3 regions of the Colwellia sp. Bg11-28 genome follow, and region 1 is predicted to be linked to each of the others. Evidence: predicted binding sites of a transcription regulator. Region 1 holds the regulator's gene; each other region holds the start of a gene.
The links. The regulator FliA, encoded in region 1, starts transcription of late flagellar genes. The targets are predictions, from matches to a motif close to CTAAAGNTNNNNNNNNNNNNGCCGATA.

Region 1 (6,544 bases):
GGTAAAAAACCCATTTAAGCAGTGATATTGCATGGGTAAATTGCACCATGGAAGATTGCAACATGACCGCACCTAAGGTGCCTCCAAATACAATGATGAATGCAGGAAGTTCAAATAAAGCGGATAAATGACCACCATCTAAGCTAAAGCCTATATAAACAGCTAGAATAGCAATGGTGAGTCCCGCAATACTCAACTTATCCACGACTGATCTCCTTTACCATCGATGCAGCCATAGAGTCCAAAGAGAGAGATAATTCAGATATTCCTGCTTTGTCGATAGCCTGAGGCATACCATAAACTACACAGGATTGCTCGTCCTGAGACCAAATAGTTGCCCCTTTAGCTTTTAACATTCTGGCTCCTTCTTTACCATCAGAGCCCATTCCAGTTAAAATCACTCCTAAAACTTTGCCAGCAAATGTTTTTGCGGCTGAGCCAAAACTAATATCAACACTAGGTTTAAAGGTTATTTTGGGAGAGTCATCATCTAAAATTTTAATCTTTGCTGAATTTTCACTACCGGTAATAAGCATTTGTCGCCCACCTGGGGCTAAGTAAGCACAACCGGGTTTTAAAACATCCCCATCAGCGGCTTCTTTAATCGATATTTTACACAAAGAATTCAAGCGACTAGCAAATGCTGCTGTAAATGCTGCTGGCATATGCTGAACGATTATGATTGGTAAAGGAAAATTCTCTTCAAGTTGAACTAATATCTTTTGTAGGGCTACTGGACCACCTGTTGATGTACCAATTGCCAATAATTTATATTCTTTACCCGAGCTTCGAGTAATAGCAGCCATAACTTTTTTATCTTTAGTTACTAAAGAAGAAGTTGATGCTAATGGCCTATGTTGATCTGCAATTAATCTTGAAGACTTTGGACTAATATTTACTGCCGCTGGCCGAGTACGTGTGCGTTGTTTTGAAAATTCAGATTTTCTCGCTATTTCTACGACTCGTTGGCGTAATAGGCTACCAGCTTCATCACTATTTTTAGCTATCTCACTAAATTTTTTCGGTAAAAAATCCAATGCCCCGGCATCAAGTGCTTCTAAGGTTGCTTTCGCTCCTTGGTGGGTTAGGGATGAAAACATTAATATTGATGTTGGAGATTGAGCCATAATTTTTCTTACGGCTTCAATGCCATTAAGAATTGGCATTTCGATATCCATCGTAATAACATCTGGTTTAAGCAATAAAGCTTTATCTACTGCTTCTTGACCGTTAACGGCCACATCAATAACGTTTAATTTTGGATCTTTATTAAGGATGTCAGTAACTCTGCGTCTAAAAAAACTAGAATCATCAACAACAAGTACCTTGTAGGCCATTTAATCTCTCTGCTTATGCTATTTATATTTACACTAAATATTCACACTATTGCAATATACTTAAGTGATTTACTTGTGATTCACTAATTTCGCAATCTTTTATTAATCGGTGACTTTTTCGCATAAAATTTAAGCATGTTAGCTATATCTAAAATAAGTGCAATACCACCATCACTTGTGATCGTAGCACCTGCCATCCCTGGTGTTCCATGCAATAACCTATCAAGTGGTTTAATAACAACTTCTTCTTGACCAATTAAGCTATCAACTACAAAACCTACTTGCTGATTACCAAGCTGTACTATAACTACGTGACCTTTATCACGAGACGTTTTAACAAAGTCGCGCACTAACCATTGATCTAGATAAAACAGTGGAATCGCTTTCTCACGAACGATAATGGTTAATTGTCCATCAACACTATTTGTATTTGATAAATCTAGATGAAAAATTTCATTGACTGAAGCGAGGGGTAAAGCAAAGGTTTGTTTACCGACAACAACCATCAATGTAGGCAGTATAGCTAAAGTTAATGGCACTTTGATTTCGAGTATAGTACCAACACCCAATTCTGAGTCAATATTGACAGTACCGTTAAGCTGCGTAATTTTGGTTTTGACAACATCCATACCAACACCACGACCAGAAACTTCTGAAATTTCAGTTTTGGTCGAAAATCCTGGGGCAAAAATAAGACTATAGGCTTCTTTATTCGACATTCTAGCTGCAGATTCTTCATCAAGTACACCGCGGTCAATCGCAATATTTTTCAACTTTTCTGCATCCATTCCTGCACCATCATCTTTTATGGTTAACAGTATATGGTCACCTTCTTGCGAGGCTGAAAGAAGTACCGTACCTTCTCTAGGTTTACCCATGGCTTCTCGAGTATCTGGCGCTTCAATACCATGATCTACTGAGTTTCTAACTAAATGCACCAAAGGATCAGCAAGAGCTTCCACTAAGTTTTTATCTAAATCGGTCTCTTCACCTTCCAAAATCAATGAAATATCTTTGTTCAAGCTACGCGCTAAATCACGTACAACACGCGGGAAGCGACCAAAAACTTTTTTAATTGGCTGCATGCGTGTTTGCATTACAGCGCCTTGCAAGTCAGTCGTTACCGCATCTAAATTGGTTACGGCTTTATTTAGATTTTCGTCGTCAGAAACCAGACCTAAACTTGTTAATCTATTTCTTACTAAAACAAGCTCACCGACCATATTCATAATTTGATCAAGTCGTTTAGTATCCACACGAACCGTTGTTTCACCTTGAGGTGCTGGTGTAGCCGCTGCTTTTTTCGCAATAACTTTTGCTGGTTCTTCTTGTGATTTTTTCTGAGCAGGTTTCTTCTGAGCAACTTTTTTAGGAACCGCTGCCTTTGCTTTTACTTCTTTTTCAGGGGAAGGAGTTGGAATACTAACAGGCTTGTTAGTTACCGAACTTTCAACAGCTTTAGGCGCATTACCTTTACCGTGTAATTCATCTAGTAACTTTTCAAATTCAAGGTCATCAATATCATCACTAGAAGTACTTAGAGCGCTGTTAGTGGAAGCTGCAGCGTCAACTGAAAAAGCACCTTGTCCATGTAATTCATCTAATAGTGATTCAAATTCATCGTCTGAAATCTCATCACTTGCCCCATCAGTACTCGGTGTAGGTGCCGAATAAGGAGCAGGTTCACTAAGATTTGGCGATGCCGAAACACTGCCAGAACCATGTAGTTCGTCTAATAATTTTTCAAATTCATCTTCACTCATTTCATCACTTGAGCTTGATTCTTCATTTGTCGGAGTTGCTTGCTCAATGACTTCAGTCACAGCTGGCGTACTTACATCAGGGTGACTTAGTCGGGCAAGTTCAGCGAGTAGAGTGGCATCTGCAGGAACAAGTGGTTCCTTATTTTGTACCATCACAAACATGTCATTGACAGTATCTAAGGCAGATAAAATGGTGTCCATAAGCTCTGCATTAACAGAGCGTTTTCCGGTACGCAATAAGTCAAATATATTTTCTGCGCCATGACAGACATCGACTAAGTCGCCAAGGCTTAAAAAACCTGCGCCACCTTTAACAGTATGAAAACCACGGAAAATTGAATTCAGTAATTCAGCATTATCTACATCGTTTTCAAGTTCAACTAGTTCTTCTGAGAGCGATTCTAAGATTTCACCCGCTTCAACTAAAAAGTCCTGTAAAATTTCTTCATCTGCTTCAAAAGACATGCAGTAATTCCCCTTAAAATCCTAAACTTGATAAAAGATCATCAACATCATCTTGATCTTCTACTACATCATCTCTGTTCGCTGCATTTACAATTGGTCCCTCAACAAGGTTTTCACCTACTTTAGGATTACTTGGTCCTTGCGTTTTTTCTGCAGACAGGCCAAAAGCTGTCAGCATATTAATTAAACTTTCTTCAACTTCTCTAACTAACTCAATAACTTTTCGAATAACTTGACCTGTTAAGTCTTGAAAGTCTTGTGCCATTAATACATCTGTCATTAAGCTATGAATATGTTGAGTTTCTTTACCGGTATTTTTTAATAAAGTATCGATATCAATGCATAGCGATTTAAACTCTTTCAAGTCCAACTCGTTATTCATCAACTTTGTCCATGAAGGATTGACAGTTGCCACTTGCTCAGCAATGGTATCAACTACGGGAAATATCGCCTCAACGGCATCCATAGTTTTATTTGCGGCTTCTTCTGTTCTCGTAATAACAAAATTCAACCGCTCTTTCGCATCAGGAATATCTGTAGTAGCAAGATCATTTAACCTAGAATCGACTTGAAAATTGGTCAAAGAGTCGTGAAGCTGGCGAGTTAATTTACCAATTTCTGCAAAAAGTTCGGAATTGATTGGATTTTGAATCTCAGCAATAATCGCATCCGCTGCGTCTTGCTCACCAGACTCCAAAAAAGCAACCAAAGATCTTGCTTGCTCTAATGAAATCCGCCCTGTCATAGCTATACTCATGCAAAGTCCTTAATGGAATATTTGTCAACACCTTAATTTAGCTAACAAATTTACTGTTAGCTAAAGCCTTCACATTAAGCTAAGCGTTCAAAAATTTTATCTAGCTTAGTTTTTAATGTTGCGGCTGTAAATGGTTTAACAATATAGCCATTAACACCTGCTTGAGCAGCCATAATGATTTGCTCTTTTTTAGCTTCTGCAGTGATAAGTAGAACGGGGATATGTGAGAGATTAGCATCTGCTCTTATCGCTTTAAGTAAATCGATACCTTGCATACCAGGCATATTCCAATCTGTCACAACAAAATCAAAATCACCACCTTGAAGCATGGGTAACGCAGTATTGCCATCATCAGCTTCTTGAATGTTGGTGAAACCTAAATCACGTAACAAATTTTTAACTATACGTCTCATGGTTGAAAAATCATCAACTACAAGTACTTTCATATTTTTATCCAAGACACTCTCCGGCGAAACATTCAAAATTAATTATTTTTTCTAACATTTTCATTTTACCTAATTAGGTATTTTTTATACTCATTATCACTAGCTTATTCACAGTCTAATTAACTTTGCCAAGATTGCATACGTGCTTTTAAACGATGCATCGCTTGACTATGAATTTGACTTACCCGTGATTCACTCACATCGAGCACTTGCCCGATCTCTCGTAAATTCAATTCTTCATCATAATATAAAGACAGTACTAGAGCTTCTCGTTCCGGTAAAGACTTAATGCATTGAGTTAAGCCTTTTTTAAAAGCTATTCGCTCAATACTTTGATATGGATCATCTCCGATATAGTCATCACTTGGCTTAATAGCATCTTCATTAACACCAAGATCATCAATGCCAAGTATTTTTCCTGTACTTACTTCACTCAATATCTGATGGTAATCTTTCAGTGAAATATCTAATTTTTCAGCAACTTCAACATCAGAAACATCTCGGCCTAATTGTGCTTCAAGTTGCTTTATCGCTTCACTGATCATTCGGCTATTTTTATGAACAGATCGTGGCGTCCAATCACCTCGGCGTATTTCATCAAGCATAGCGCCACGGATTCTGATACCAGCAAATGTTTCAAAGCTTGCGCCTTTAGTGTTATCAAAATTATTTGCCGCTTCAAATAAACCAATCATTCCTGACTGTATCAAGTCATCAACTTGAACACTTGCTGGCAATCTTGCTAAAAGATGATAAGCAATGCGCTTGACTAAAACAGTTTGTTGTTCAAGAAGAGCTGCTTTATCAATTTGATTATTATAGCTATTCACTTTTACCACGTAATGTTACTCTCACTGAAGTAATGCTAAGTTAGTCAGTTAATTAGCCAGTAACTGTTCAATAAAAAATTCTAAGTGCCCTGATGCTTGTTTAGGTATTGGCCATTGGCTAACCTTTTTTGCTAAATCTATATAAGCTAACGAAGCTGGAGATTGCGGATATGCTTCTACTATAACTTGTTGTTTACGAACTGATTTTCTCATATTTTCATCGTATGGGATCACAGCGACTAATTCTATTGCGACATCAAGAAATCTATCGGTTACTTTAGTTAGCTTTGCAAAAAGCTGCTGTCCTTCTTTCGGACTACGCACCATATTGGCAACAACTTTAAATTTAAATACACCATGATCACGGCTCAGTAACTTCATCAGAGCATAACAGTCTGTAATTGAAGTAGGTTCATCACAAACCACCAACATGACATCTTGCGCGGCACGAGTGAAGCTCAAGACCATATCAGAAATGCCAGCAGCCGTATCAACAATCAATACATCAAACTGTGTTTTCATTTCACTGAAAGCTCGAATGAGACCAGCATGTTCAGATGGCGTTAAATCCACCATTGATTGTGAACCAGAAGTTGCAGGAATAATCTTTATGCCAGCAGGACCTTCAATAATAATATCATCAAGTTCACACTCTCCTGACAATACATGAGATAGATTACGCTTAACCCTTAACCCTAACATTACATCGACATTTGCAAGACCTAAATCGGCATCGAGAACTAAAACCCGTTTGCCGAGTTGTCCTAGCGCAATAGCTGTATTCAGCGAGGTATTGGTTTTACCAACACCACCTTTTCCGCCTGACACGGCTACTACTTTAACTTGTTGTAAACCTTGCATCTTTCTTAAGCCGCTCGCTTGATCTATCATTTAATTATTACTTCTAATTATATATATTTAGCTATTAGCCAGAGTCTTATAACGT
Region 2 (6,544 bases), on a different contig from region 1:
TTTTCTTTACCAGCAGTTTGTTCAGCTGACAACCATTGTAACCCTGTCGCTTTTTCTGTTGAGTTATAATATACACGAACTTTTTTAGCATTTAATGGTGTATTAATGGTTAGCTTGCTACCTAACACGTCATCGCGTTTAGCTAAATCATAGTTCACCTTTACCCACTGGCCTTGGCTATTTTTTGCCATCACGCGGTGAATAACAAGATCACGTGTATCTAAGATTAATGGCGCTTTATTATCAGTAAACCAATCAAGTGATAACTCTGCAAAACCAGATAACGATTTTTTATCAAAATCAACATTAAGATCAAGATACACATGAGTTGCTTTGACTTGGTCATAATTAGCGTAAGTATACGCATCAGTTAACTTTGACACGTTTGCGTGTTGATGAGTGGCCCCTTCATGGGCCCATGTAACTGGCGCTATAGACACAGTAAAAGTGCTGAGTAAAAAGCAAAGTTTTGAAAAATGTTTCATGACATTTTATACCTTAAAATTAAAAAGTCGTCCCCAAACAGGGCTCAGACAAAAACAGGCCTGTAGATTACTGCGAATCTACAGGCCTGTTCAATATTTTACTTTATATTTTTTACGCGCTCTATTGAGATAGTAGCAAGTATTATTTACAGTACTTTAACAACACCTCAATATAGTAACTTGGGTAAAGTTATGGTTTCTGCATTTGAATGACCACTCTACGGTTTTTTCCTCTCCCTAGCGTGGTGTCATTGGAAGATATATGGCGCTTCTCACCATAACCTTTTGCTTCAATTCGGCTTACTTCAATGCCATTTTCTACAAAATAATCTCTGATTTTAGCGGCGCGGCGTTCTGATAATTTTAAATTAGACCAACGACCACCATAACTATCAGAATAAGCATCAATCAACACCAACTCTAACTCTGGATCTAAACTCAAATATTGACGGATCATCTCGATACGTCTTTGTGATGCTTTAGTGAATTTATCACTACTTGATTGATAGTTAAGTACGGTATAAGCAATATCATCAAAACTATAATTCAATAAATTTCCAACACAACCAACAAAATCTCTATAAGCTTTTTTAAAGCGAGCGGTTGAAAGACCAACAGATATTTTATCTTGTTCGCTATACCAGTCATTATAATAAAAGGTAGGACTCATGCCCTGCTCTAATTCACTTAACATAGTCCAAGCAACTTTTTTCGGCAGACTAGGGTTAAACTGTTTATGTAACTTCATATTCGCTAAGGTACGAGAACCAGTACCTGGCTGCCAATTAGGGGCAACACTGCGAACTTCGGCTAAAGAGTAGTTATCCGGTAACAGCATCATATCTAACTCAAATTCCATATTAAGCTTTCGGCTGGCTTTTGCTGAAAATCGAGCTTCGCCATAGCGAGGGATTTGGTGTGATAATGTGCATTGTAGGCGTGAATCATCAGATAATTGCCATTTAGAGGTATGGATATCTGCGCTATATTGGCGTATGCCGGCTTTTACATCACTAGCTAGCAAACTAGTGACTAAACTAGCTATAACAAGAAAATAAGTACTCATTGATGTGACTATTTTTTTCATAATTATGCACAATATCGATAGCGGTAACAGGACTATTCACTTTTGCCTGTATTGGATATATAGGGTATCGCCCTAAACTCAGATAACTTTAGCATTTTATCGGTTAAAAATCGCTTTACAGAGTAAAAAAATCAATTTAATGACTGATAAGCCATCTTCATTGTCGTTTTTAAATAAACTTTCTGCGATAATAATCGGCATTATTTAAACCTATAATACTTAGTGACTAATGTCTGAATCAAGCTCTATAGATACCCAGCAAAAAAGCAATCCTAATTCTGAAAAAGTAAAAAGCAAATTTTCTCAAAGATTTCGCGGTTACTTTCCCGTTGTTATTGATGTTGAAACAGCCGGTTTTAATTCCCAAACAGATGCCTTACTTGAACTTGCAGCCTCAGTGTTACATTTAGATGAAGACACCGGTGATTTTTCTATCGATGAAACAATACAATTTAACATTGAGCCGTTTGAAGGTGCAAACCTTGAACCTAAAGCGTTGGAATTTACCGGTATAGACCCAACAAATCCGTTACGCGGTGCAGTTGATGAAGATGAAGCACTAAAAGATCTTTTTAAATTGGTTCGAAAGAAAATGAAAGTTGCAGGTTGTCAGCGAGCTATTATTGTTGCGCATAATGCAGCCTTTGATTTAGGCTTTTTAAATGCCGCTACCGAGCGCTGTAAGATTAAACGCAGCCCTTTTCATAGTTTTGTTAGTTTTGACACTACAACGCTTGCCGGTCTTGCGCTAGGGCAAACCGTTTTAGCAAAGGCATGTATCGCTGCAAAAATAGACTTTAACAATAGCGAAGCACATAGTGCTTTATATGATACTGAAAAAACAGCTGAACTATTTTGTCATATCGTTAATAAGTGGCGAGCATTAGGTGGTTGGCCGTTAGCTGTTGAAGAAACAGAAGTCTAACAACTAAACAACAAACTAAAATTTAGATATAAAAAAACCGCTTTCGCGGTTTTTTTTTGCATGTTAGTTAATCAACTTACGCGATTAACTAAAAAAGTCAGGAAAAATTATAACTTATCTGCATTATCAGTAAGGTAAGAAGCAACACCTTCTGGAGAAGCAGTCATACCTTTATCACCTTTGTTCCAACCAGCAGGACAAACTTCGCCATGGTCTTGGTGGAATTGAAGTGCGTCAACCATACGTATCATTTCATCAACATCACGACCTAGTGGTAAATCGTTAATTACTTGGTGACGTACGTTGCCTTCTTCATCAATTAAGAAAGAACCACGGAATGCAACACCAGCTTCTGGATGTTCAACATCGTATGCTTTACAAATTTCATGTTTAGTATCAGCAACTAAAGTGTATTGTACTGGACCAATACCACCGTCATTTACTGGAGTGTTACGCCATGCGTTATGTGAAAATTGTGAATCGATTGAAACACCAATAACTTCTACGCCACGGCTTTTGAATTCTTCCATACGGTGATCAAAAGCTAATAACTCTGATGGACAAACAAAAGTAAAATCTAAAGGATAGAAAAATACTACTGCTTTTTTACCGTTAATTGCTTCGCTTAATGTAAAGCTATCTACAATCTCACCGCTACCCAATACTGCTGCAGCAGTGAAGTCTGGTGCTTGACGACCAACTAATACGCTCATTTTATGCTCCATTTATCTTTATGTTAAAAAAGTTTAATTTTCTGCCAACAAAATTTGTGGCAGATAAATACTCGTTACCAATCAAAATTCATGGTTAAAGCTGAATTTAAAATGGTAACAGGTATATAAAATCAATTAGTTAAGTAATATTTATTATGCGTCTGCTGAACTATCTTCTGCTGATGCATTTTTTGCCGCGGCAGCTTTCACTAAGGTTTGTAATTCACCTTGTTGAAACATTTCCATAATAATATCACAGCCACCTACTAACTCGCCGTCAACCCATAATTGCGGGAAGGTTGGCCAATCAGCATATTTAGGTAATTCTGCACGAATATCAGGGTTCTGTAAAATATCAACATAAGCAAATTTTTCTTCACAAGAAATTAATGCTTGTGATGCTTGTGATGAAAAGCCACAGTTTGGTAATTTAGGAGACCCTTTCATATATAGCAAGATCGTATTTTCGCTAATTTGTTCTTTAATGCGCTCAATTGTATCCATAATACCCTCTCTTAATTAATACTTATTCTATTCTTTTGCACTCAGATACCTTACATATGGAGATAAAAAACAAATTATCAACTCTTTTCAATACAAGGTAATAGAATAAGTACTATTATATAAATAGCTTAGCTATTGATTTTAAAATATATAGCCTTGAAAGTAGCCTTCACAATACCTATATATAAATAATACTTGAGTATTTTACTCAAGTTTATATAAAAACACACCCATTTTTGGTTAAAAATTAGAATTACAATTAGGAGAGTATAATGTCCATTGAATTACCAGCATTACCTTACGAGCAAAACGCATTAGAACCGCACATTTCAGCAGAAACGTTATCATTCCATTACGGAAAGCATCACAATACTTATGTAGTTAAGCTTAATGGCTTAATTGGCGGAACTGAATTTGAAAATAAAAGCTTAGAAGAGATTGTTAAAACGTCTTCAGCTGGAATTTTTAATAATGCAGCACAAATATGGAATCATACTTTTTATTGGAATAGCTTAAGTCCAAACGCTGGTGGTGAACCATCAGGTGATTTATTAGTTGCAATCAATAGTAACTTTGGTTCTTTTGCTGAGTTTAAAGCTAAATTCACTGATAGTGCTATCAACAACTTCGGCTCTAGCTGGACTTGGTTAGTAAAGAATGCCGATGGCAGTTTAGCTATCGTTAATACTTCAAATGCAGCAACACCATTGACTGACGAAGGTGTTACGCCACTTATTACTGTAGATTTATGGGAACATGCTTACTACATTGATTACCGTAACGTAAGACCTGATTACCTTAACGGTTTTTGGGCATTAGCTAACTGGGATTTTGCTCAAGCTAACTTTAGCTCGTAAAGACAAAATTTATGCAGACTTAGCAAAGGTTTCTGATCTTTGTTAGGTCTTCTCTAAACAAAATATTCTACTTAACTGCAAAAACACTCCAGCGTCTTTCTCACTAGCAATATTCAAATGTACAAATCCACCAAAATCACTACTTGATCTAAACAGCTAAACATAAAAGTTCTCTAGCCAATTTATCATCTAGGATCATTTTTTGATTTATACGGGGAGAACGGCATATATTATTTACATTATATTTTCTGATTCTGAAAAACAATCTAAAAATAATTAATAGGTACGCTGAGGTAAATAGACTGAGCCACATTTAAATAAAAATCAACTTATGTATAAAAATTCAGTCTGAAACCCTATTAAACTGGGCTTAATGAAAAAAAACGAATAGTTATTCATTTTATTAATAACCTAACCCCTTAGCCCTCTTCGCATTAGTTTTTATAATGCGAAAGATGCATTTTTTTTAGTTTGTCGAAGTAAATAAAGACTATTATGATGGTTTTGTTTTCTGAGTTAGCGCAATGATGTTTTACTTCGTACTCTTACGGAGACATCATTAACTATGATTACTCCGAAATGATAGCTTACTATCTTTTCTCTCTGACATGTTTCTTGGAATGTAATTTCCTTATATCAACTTGATGTTATAGTTGGCCCGCACTTAGTTTGCGGGCTTTTTTTTGAGTTTTTTTTAGCGGATTAGCTTTTTATTGAAGTAGGATGAATCGCGGTAGTTATAACTGACCTAGCACTTGCGCAGGTTCTATTTTAGTCGCTCGCCATGCTGGATATAACGTTGCCAAAAGGCTCATAATGAGTGCGGTAATAATTGTGATATACACATCACTCGCATGAAGAACACTGGGTAAGTAGTTAATAAAGTACACATCGCCAGACAAGAAGGTAATTCCCATTAACTGCTCTAGCGTGCTAATAATATCGGTAAGGTTTAAAGCTAAATAAACACCGCACATAGCGCCTAACAAGCTGCCTACAACACCATTAACCAGACCTTGTGCAATAAAAGCCAGCATAATGGTACTTGAGCTTGCTCCCATAGTTTTTAAAATAGCGATATCACCTTGTTTTTCATTAACCGCCATAATAAGGGTTGAAACAATATTAAAACTAGCCACTCCGATAACTAACACCAAGACAATAAACATCACCATACGCACTAGTTGAATGTCATTAAATAAATGTCCTTGGGTTCGAGTCCAGTTATTAATATAAACATAGTGGTCGAAATTATAGGCGACCTGTCGGGCAATTTTAGGCGCAGAAAAAACATCAGTAACTTTTAAACGTATGCTTTGTGTTTCATTCTCTTTATATCCCATGACCTCACTGGCTAGCGTCAGAGGGATATAAGCTAACGTTTCATCTACTGTGCCACCAAATTTAAAAATACCAACCACTTCTACCTGACGGGTAATCGGCGCAGAAAACACTTGCTTAACATCATTGCTTCCCCCAGGTGGTGGTAACAATAGTTGTATTTTATCACCGAGTTCTACCGATAACTTTGTTGCCACACCACTACCAATAACAATGGTGTTTTCATTTAACTCACTAGCCATTAAAGCTTGCCACTCACCAGCAATAATATAATCATCAATGCTTGATACTTGCTTTTCAAGTTTCGCATCTACGCCACGAACCTCTACGGCCTTGAGCTTTAAACCGTGTTGTAGCATTCCTGTCATTTTAATAACTGGCGCAGCCGCAATGACTGACGATTCTATTTCTACTTTTTCAATACTTTTTGGCCAATCTTTTATTGGCTCATTAACGCTGACTAACTCAACATGCGGTACTATCGAAAGAAGTTTTTCAGATAGTTCTCGTTCAAAGCCATTCATAGCACTAAGAACTACAATAAGCACAGTGACACCTAAAGCTATACCGATAGTAGAAGAAGCTGAGATAAACGCCGAAAAACCATTCCCGTGTCGACCTCGGACATAACG
Region 3 (6,544 bases), on a different contig from region 1:
CCCAGAATTTAATGGACCCGTGTTAATGCTGACAGCAAAAAGTACTGACTTTGATCAGGTACTTGGCTTAGAAATTGGTGCAGATGATTATGTTATCAAACCCGTTGAACCTCGCGTATTGCTAGCAAGAGTAAACGCCTTGCTACGCCGCGGAGATTTACCTAACCAAAGTGAAGAGAAAGGTGAAATTACTTGTGGTGGTTTATACATCAATAAAGCATCACGTAAAGTGACTTTACAAGATGAAAATGTCGACTTAACTAGTCAAGAATTTGATTTGTTATGGTTACTTGCGGGTAAAGCCGGAGAAGTGCAAAACCGCGATTATATATACAAGGCAGTAATTGGCCGTGAATATGATGGTTTAGACAGAAGTGTAGATGTACGTATTTCTCGTTTACGTAAAAAATTACATGACAGTACAGATACACCCTTTAGAATCAAAACTATTTGGGGCCAAGGTTATTTATTTGTTCCAGATGCATGGAGCTAGCCCTCTAAATTAATGTCACTGTGATGTTATAGTCATTAAAATATCAAGGCTTTGTTTACCTACTCGTAGTAACAAAGCCTTTTTCTTAAGCTTATACCCAAGCTACCTGAAGATGCAGGTTTCAGCTGGAATTAGAAATGCCTTTAGATAAGGCATTGATTGAAGAGAAGGGTTGGTCCCTTGTCGAAATCAATAACGCAGAATAAAGTTTTTCTAAACCAGCCCTGTGGGGACGTCCAAGCAAACCATGCTCTTCGTTGCCTCCTTTTTTAAGGGAGTAACCCTTAATAAAATGAGGCGCCTTGATCATGAATAGCTTAGTCGTCCTGAAACACGCATCTTCAAGTGGTTTGGGTATATTGTTATTACAATCTCTTGATAAGGTACGTCGATGAAATTAGGTCGTTCGTTTTTCAATCTCTATTTCTTTATTATCTCCACATTCATCATTTTTTCTTGGGCACTTGATGAAGTATGGAATTCTTATCTTGAGCAAGACATTGAGTCTTATACGGGTTATAAAACCCTGATGATGGCCACAGGCGATTATGTACAAAAACATCCTAAAGAAGAATGGGAAGAGATAATAGCTGGTGCAGCAGAGCGATGGGAGTTACCTTTAAAGTTAGTGTCTTTAGCTGAAGTGGAAGCTATAGACCACACTGATCACAATGCGTTATCACACTCAAATGCCCATATTTATTATTTTGACGATCAAGTGATGATTCATTATTTACTAAAAGATAGTGATTCAGTCATTACGTTAGGCCCCGCAAAAATGCCAACAAGGCCGCGAGTAAAAGCAACTTACCGTGTAATGATTTTGGCAACCTTTGGTATCGTTATTTTTATTTGGTTATGGCCTATGTCTCGTGATTTAGAACAGCTCAAAAGGGCAACCAGAGATTTTGGTCAAGGGCAATTTGATAGTACGGCACCCGCAGCAAAGTCGACTATGATAGCGCCTATGATCTCCTCATTTAACATGATGGCGGCAAGAATAAAGCGGCTTATTGAAGCACATAAAGAATTAACTAATGCGGTTTCGCATGAGTTAAGAACACCATTAGCACGAACAAAGTTTGCCTTGCAGATGCTCGATACAATCAAAGACGATGAAAAGCGTGCTAAATATCAGAAGCAAATTAGTAATGATGTTTGTGAACTGGAAGAGCTTATCAATGAGATGCTTATTTATGCTGCTTTTGATAATGACAAACCAGCGCTTAATTTTACTAGCACTAATTTAAATGATTTAGTTAAGTTTCAAATAGCCAGTCATGATCAATTTGTAAACTCGATTGAGTTTATTAATAATATGCCTGACAGTTATGTTTGTTGTGACGGGCACTTTATGGACAGAGCGGTGAATAACTTTATCAGTAACGCCATTAAATACGGCAATGATAAAGTGAGAGTGACTCTTTCTATCGAAAACGGACAATGCATAATTTGTGTAGAAGATAATGGCGATGGCGTGTCTGATGAGTTCAAACAAGTTATTTTTGATGCCTTCTCACGTGGGGACCAATCAAGAAACCGTGAAACAGGTGGTTTTGGCCTAGGGTTAGCGATTGTGGCCCGTATTATGGAGTGGCATCAAGGTCATGCCTCTATCGGCGATAGTGAGCTTGGTGGGGCAGCATTTACACTGACTTGGCCCATTAAGATGAGTTAGTTTAACTTATTAAGATAGAGTAATTATTGATTAAATAATTACTCTATAATTTATTTTAAATTTATTGCCTTATTGGCTAAATATTTTTTACATTCAGCCGATAACTTAATTATCAAAGCACCGATAAATAAGTAGATAGGCATTGGCAGTAGAGCTTTCACAGCAGTTTTCAACAAATAACATCTCACAAAGTAATGACGTGATAAAGAACTGTGCTGGGCATTTAGCCACTGACTTTTCATCAACTAACGTTTTACTTCATGAGTTGCAACTTGGTGAACAACTAAATGAAAGTGTTGAACAAACCCGTCGTGCTGATTTTAGTTTGATGTTGGCTATGTTAGCTGAAGATGTACGTGAACAAAGCCAATTTTTGTTACCGAAAACCAAAGAGGTAACACCTGCTGATTTGTCGACTGTTGCTTTGAGAAAACAGTTTAACCTACCCGACGAAGCCGCATTGGCATTAACCACGCCGGAAGATGTTAACCAATTCAATCAAGCGCATACTATTGTAGGTAATGACCTAGCTAATATACATTTAACTAACGCTATGATGCCTAAACCTTTGGCATTTCGTGATGATAAAAAACATATTGAAAGCCAAGTCTTAGAAAATACGAGTTTATTTACTCAACTCAAGCATAAGCAAGCAGCAGAGTTAAGCAAAGCATACAATAACCAGTTACAAGAAGAACAATTAAATTCAGCAACAATTGAAACAGATAAACCACTTAGTCAGTCATTAAACTTTAATGCCAAGGCCTGGTTAGATGGCATTCAACAGTCTTTAGTTAAAGCGCCATTGCTTAACTAAATAAGCGTTATATAAACGTTTAAATACCTATTTGCTTAGCGCAGCAATGTTTAAATTTTTTATTTCTTTTTGCTGACCATGCCGTTGGATAATTGTTGCATGGACAAATTTCATTACGTTTAACCGTCACAATCTCATTGTGTACGGTGATATCGCCATCAATATAGCGCCACTGACCTTGTTCAATAGTGAAGTTTGACTTTTCACGTAATTCACACAAGGTTTGATCAACCACGTAATAGGCTGAAAATTCTACGGTAGTCTCATCGCTTTCATGTATTTTCAATGCCAACCAAATACATTCATCCGCCCACGTTTGAATTTCAGTGACAGACTGCTTCAACCGCTGGGAGGCAGCATAAGTGTCAAAAACATATTGACCATTTTTTGTTGCATAGGCACTAAAGCGCGAGCGCATTAATTGCTCAGGGGTGCTGGGGTGTTTTTGTTGTGTAATATAAAGTTGGCAACAAGCATTAAATGGCAACGACGAACCGCAAGGGCAAAGCATAACAATATGTCCAATGATGATAGTATGTGTAAACCATTATATTTTAACGCAGATAAAGCGCTATTGGTCGTTTTCTTTTACCCTTTGTTGATTTTTTCGATTAGGATATCGGGTTAATTACATGCTCAATAGTTGCCAGTATTAGTGATTAATACCAATCTCATTGGTATAACTTAGCGTCTCCTCATTCATTTTTTAACAACAGAACTCAACAAAAGAATTTATTTTATGAAATTACAATTTATTGCCGCAGCACTTAGCTTTTCATTAGCCGCTTGTAGTAATACTCAACTTAATGAGCAGTTAAATACCAGTGCGCCAGAGAAAATTCAAGGCGCTGTTGCAACCAATGCACAAGCAACGGATATCATCACTTTAGAGCAGATAATGGCAGATCCAGATTGGTTCGGTCGCGCGCCAGAGTCTTGGTATTGGGGAGATGATAGTAGCAGCATCTATTATCAGCAGAAGCAACTAGGTAACCCTCTACGTGATTTGTATGCAGTAAACCTGTTAAATAATAACGAAGCTTCACCAGTCAATTTATCAAGTAAGCATACTGTTTCCTATCAAAACGGAGTGCTGAATAAAACGCGCACTCATAAAGTCTACACTTTTAATGGTGATGTTTTTGTAAAAACGCTGCTCAGTAATACGATAAAACAGCTTACCTTTACCTCAAATGCTGAACGTAATGCACTCTTTTTGAATAATGGAGAGATAGCTTACCAAGTAGGTAATGTTTTTTATGCTCATAATCTACAAACAGGTCAAATTAAAGAGCTGGCCAGTTTAAAAATGTCAGCAAAACCTGCTAGAACTATTGCACCTAAAAGTTACTTAGCAGTAGAGCAGCATAAGTTAATTAACTACATTGCTTTGCAACAACGCAACACTGCGTTAAAGCAAACACAAAAAGAACGTCTAGCTATTGAAAACACAGCAGTTAATGACAGTAAGTTTTATTTTGGTAAAGACAATAGAGTAGCACATGCAAGTTTATCTCCATCAGGCGATAAACTATTGGTGAGTATTACATCAGCAAAATCAAGTCGTGATAAAACAGATATTATGCCTAATTACATTACTAAAGATGGTGTGATTGCTGCTGAAAAAGTCCGTGCTCGCGTTGCGAACAATCGACAATATCAAGAGCAATTGTTCCTGCTTGATTTAGTAACAGGCAAACAACAAGCGTTAAGTTATGACAACTTACCAGGCTTTCGTGATGATGTTTTAGCTAGCGTAAAGTCTGAAAACTTTGCTCGTAAAGGTAAGACATACAAATCAGAAAAAAAAGCACGTAATATTCATGTACTTCAAATGAATAACCCTATTAAGTGGAGTAGCGACGGTCAACACCTAGCCTTAATGTTAGAAGCTTGGGATAACAAAACCCGCTGGTTAACTACGGTTGATTTTACAAAAAATGAATTAGTTACCCAACATAAACTACATGATGATGCCTGGATTAACTGGAGCTTTAATGAGTTTGGTTGGTTAAACGCTAGCAATAAAGCCAGCCTTTACTATTTATCTGAAGAGTCAGGTTATTCTCACTTATATTATAAAGGCCTGAATTCAAAAGCAGTTAAGTTAACGTCTGGTAAGTTTGAAGTAAGCAGTGTTACACCAATGCTTGATAGTCAACGATTTATCTTTAAAGCAAATAAAAAACACCCAGGTATTTATGAAATATACCAAGTTGATTTAGCTAAAAAATTAACTGCGTTGACTAATTTAGGGGGTAAAAATAATTACACCTTGAGTCCTGATGAATCAAAACTGTTAATTGAACATTCTACGGTAACAATGCCGCCAGAGCTTTATGTACAAAGTTTAAAAGCGGGTGATGCAGCACAACGAATTACTCACACAGTATCTGAGCAGTTTCTAGCGATGCCTTGGTCTGCTCCATCTGTTATTGCTATTGCGTCAAGCAAACAAAAAGAGCCGATTTACTCAAAAGTATATTTTCCTAAGAACTTTGATATGACCTCAGAAAAAAATCGTGCGGTAATGTTTACTCATGGTGCCGGTTATCTGCAAAATTCTCATTTAGGTTGGTCAGGTTACTTCCGTGAATTTATGTTCCACTCTATGTTGGTACAACAAGGTTACGTTGTTATTGATATGGATTACCGAGCATCTGCTGGTTACGGACGAGAGTGGCGTACTGCTATTTACCGTCACATGGGTAAACCTGAAGTAGAAGATATGCGTGACGGTGTTAACTGGCTAATTGAAAATGCTAATGTAGATGCAAAACGTGTTGGTACTTATGGTGGTTCTTACGGCGGGTTCTTAACGTTAATGTCAATGTTCACTGACCCTGACTTATTCGCTTCTGGCTCAGCTATTCGTTTAGTCTCTGATTGGGCATATTACAACCATGGTTATACTTCGAATATTTTAAATACACCTGAAGATGATGCTATCGCTTATGAACGTAGTTCGCCTATTTATTTTGCAGAAGGACTGAATAAACCATTATTAATCAATGCGCCTATGGTCGACGACAATGTGTTTTTCGAAGATACTGTTCGTCTAGTGCAACGTTTAATTGAACTTGAAAAGCAAGATTTTGAAACGGCTATTTACCCAGTAGAACCACATGGTTTTGTACAACCTAGCTCTTGGTTAAATGAATACCGTCGTATTTATAAATTATTTGAGAACACCTTATAATTTGAAGTAGGTTTTAATGCGCTAAAATAAAAAAGCCCTGATAGTACTATCAGGGCTTTTTTTATGTGTTAGTGAAGTGTTCACTTTGCTATATTGCGATTAGGTGATGAACCTTGAGGGTAATATAGTTATATAGACCAAGACACGGTATCACTGATACTTTGTTGCCACTGTCCTAAAGACTCATTCTTATCTCCGACAACAATGATATTACTGCGATTAAATTCAAGAGAACTACCAAAAAGAGCTTTATCATTAAAAGAATCAGTAAAGTTTAATTGTTCATTTTTTGGAACAATAAAAACAGTAACAGGACTAGTTTTACCTTGGTAAACTAAATGCAAACTCTTCATACCG

Region 2: the regulator FliA is predicted to act here: its motif matches at 1,638-1,664, upstream of CXF79_RS09010 (flagellar protein MotY).
Region 3: the regulator FliA is predicted to act here: its motif matches at 2,248-2,274, upstream of CXF79_RS10580 (VC2046/SO_2500 family protein).

Annotation. Positions count from the first base shown of each region.
Region 1 is NZ_PJBA01000004.1:278,241-284,784, reverse strand. It holds gene CXF79_RS05080 (flagellar motor protein) at 1-205, opposite strand, end outside; gene CXF79_RS05075 (protein-glutamate methylesterase/protein-glutamine glutaminase) at 198-1,337, opposite strand; gene CXF79_RS05070 (chemotaxis protein CheA) at 1,421-3,565, opposite strand; gene CXF79_RS05065 (protein phosphatase CheZ) at 3,579-4,322, opposite strand; gene cheY (chemotaxis response regulator CheY) at 4,397-4,780, opposite strand; gene CXF79_RS05055 (RNA polymerase sigma factor FliA) at 4,888-5,607, opposite strand; gene CXF79_RS05050 (MinD/ParA family ATP-binding protein) at 5,647-6,489, opposite strand; gene flhF (flagellar biosynthesis protein FlhF) at 6,536-6,544, opposite strand, start outside.
Region 2 is NZ_PJBA01000006.1:463,063-469,606, reverse strand. It holds gene CXF79_RS09015 (M1 family metallopeptidase) at 1-485, opposite strand, end outside; gene CXF79_RS09010 (flagellar protein MotY) at 676-1,572, opposite strand; gene rnt (ribonuclease T) at 1,802-2,497, shown strand; gene CXF79_RS09000 (peroxiredoxin) at 2,605-3,210, opposite strand; gene CXF79_RS08995 (Grx4 family monothiol glutaredoxin) at 3,364-3,714, opposite strand; gene CXF79_RS08990 (Fe-Mn family superoxide dismutase) at 3,987-4,571, shown strand; gene lolE (lipoprotein-releasing ABC transporter permease subunit LolE) at 5,309-6,544, opposite strand, start outside.
Region 3 is NZ_PJBA01000006.1:821,416-827,959, forward strand. It holds gene CXF79_RS10565 (response regulator) at 1-493, shown strand, start outside; gene CXF79_RS10575 (ATP-binding protein) at 885-2,171, shown strand; gene CXF79_RS10580 (VC2046/SO_2500 family protein) at 2,314-2,988, shown strand; gene CXF79_RS10585 (YchJ family protein) at 3,008-3,499, opposite strand; gene CXF79_RS10590 (S9 family peptidase) at 3,728-6,187, shown strand; gene CXF79_RS10595 (DUF3379 family protein) at 6,316-6,544, opposite strand, start outside.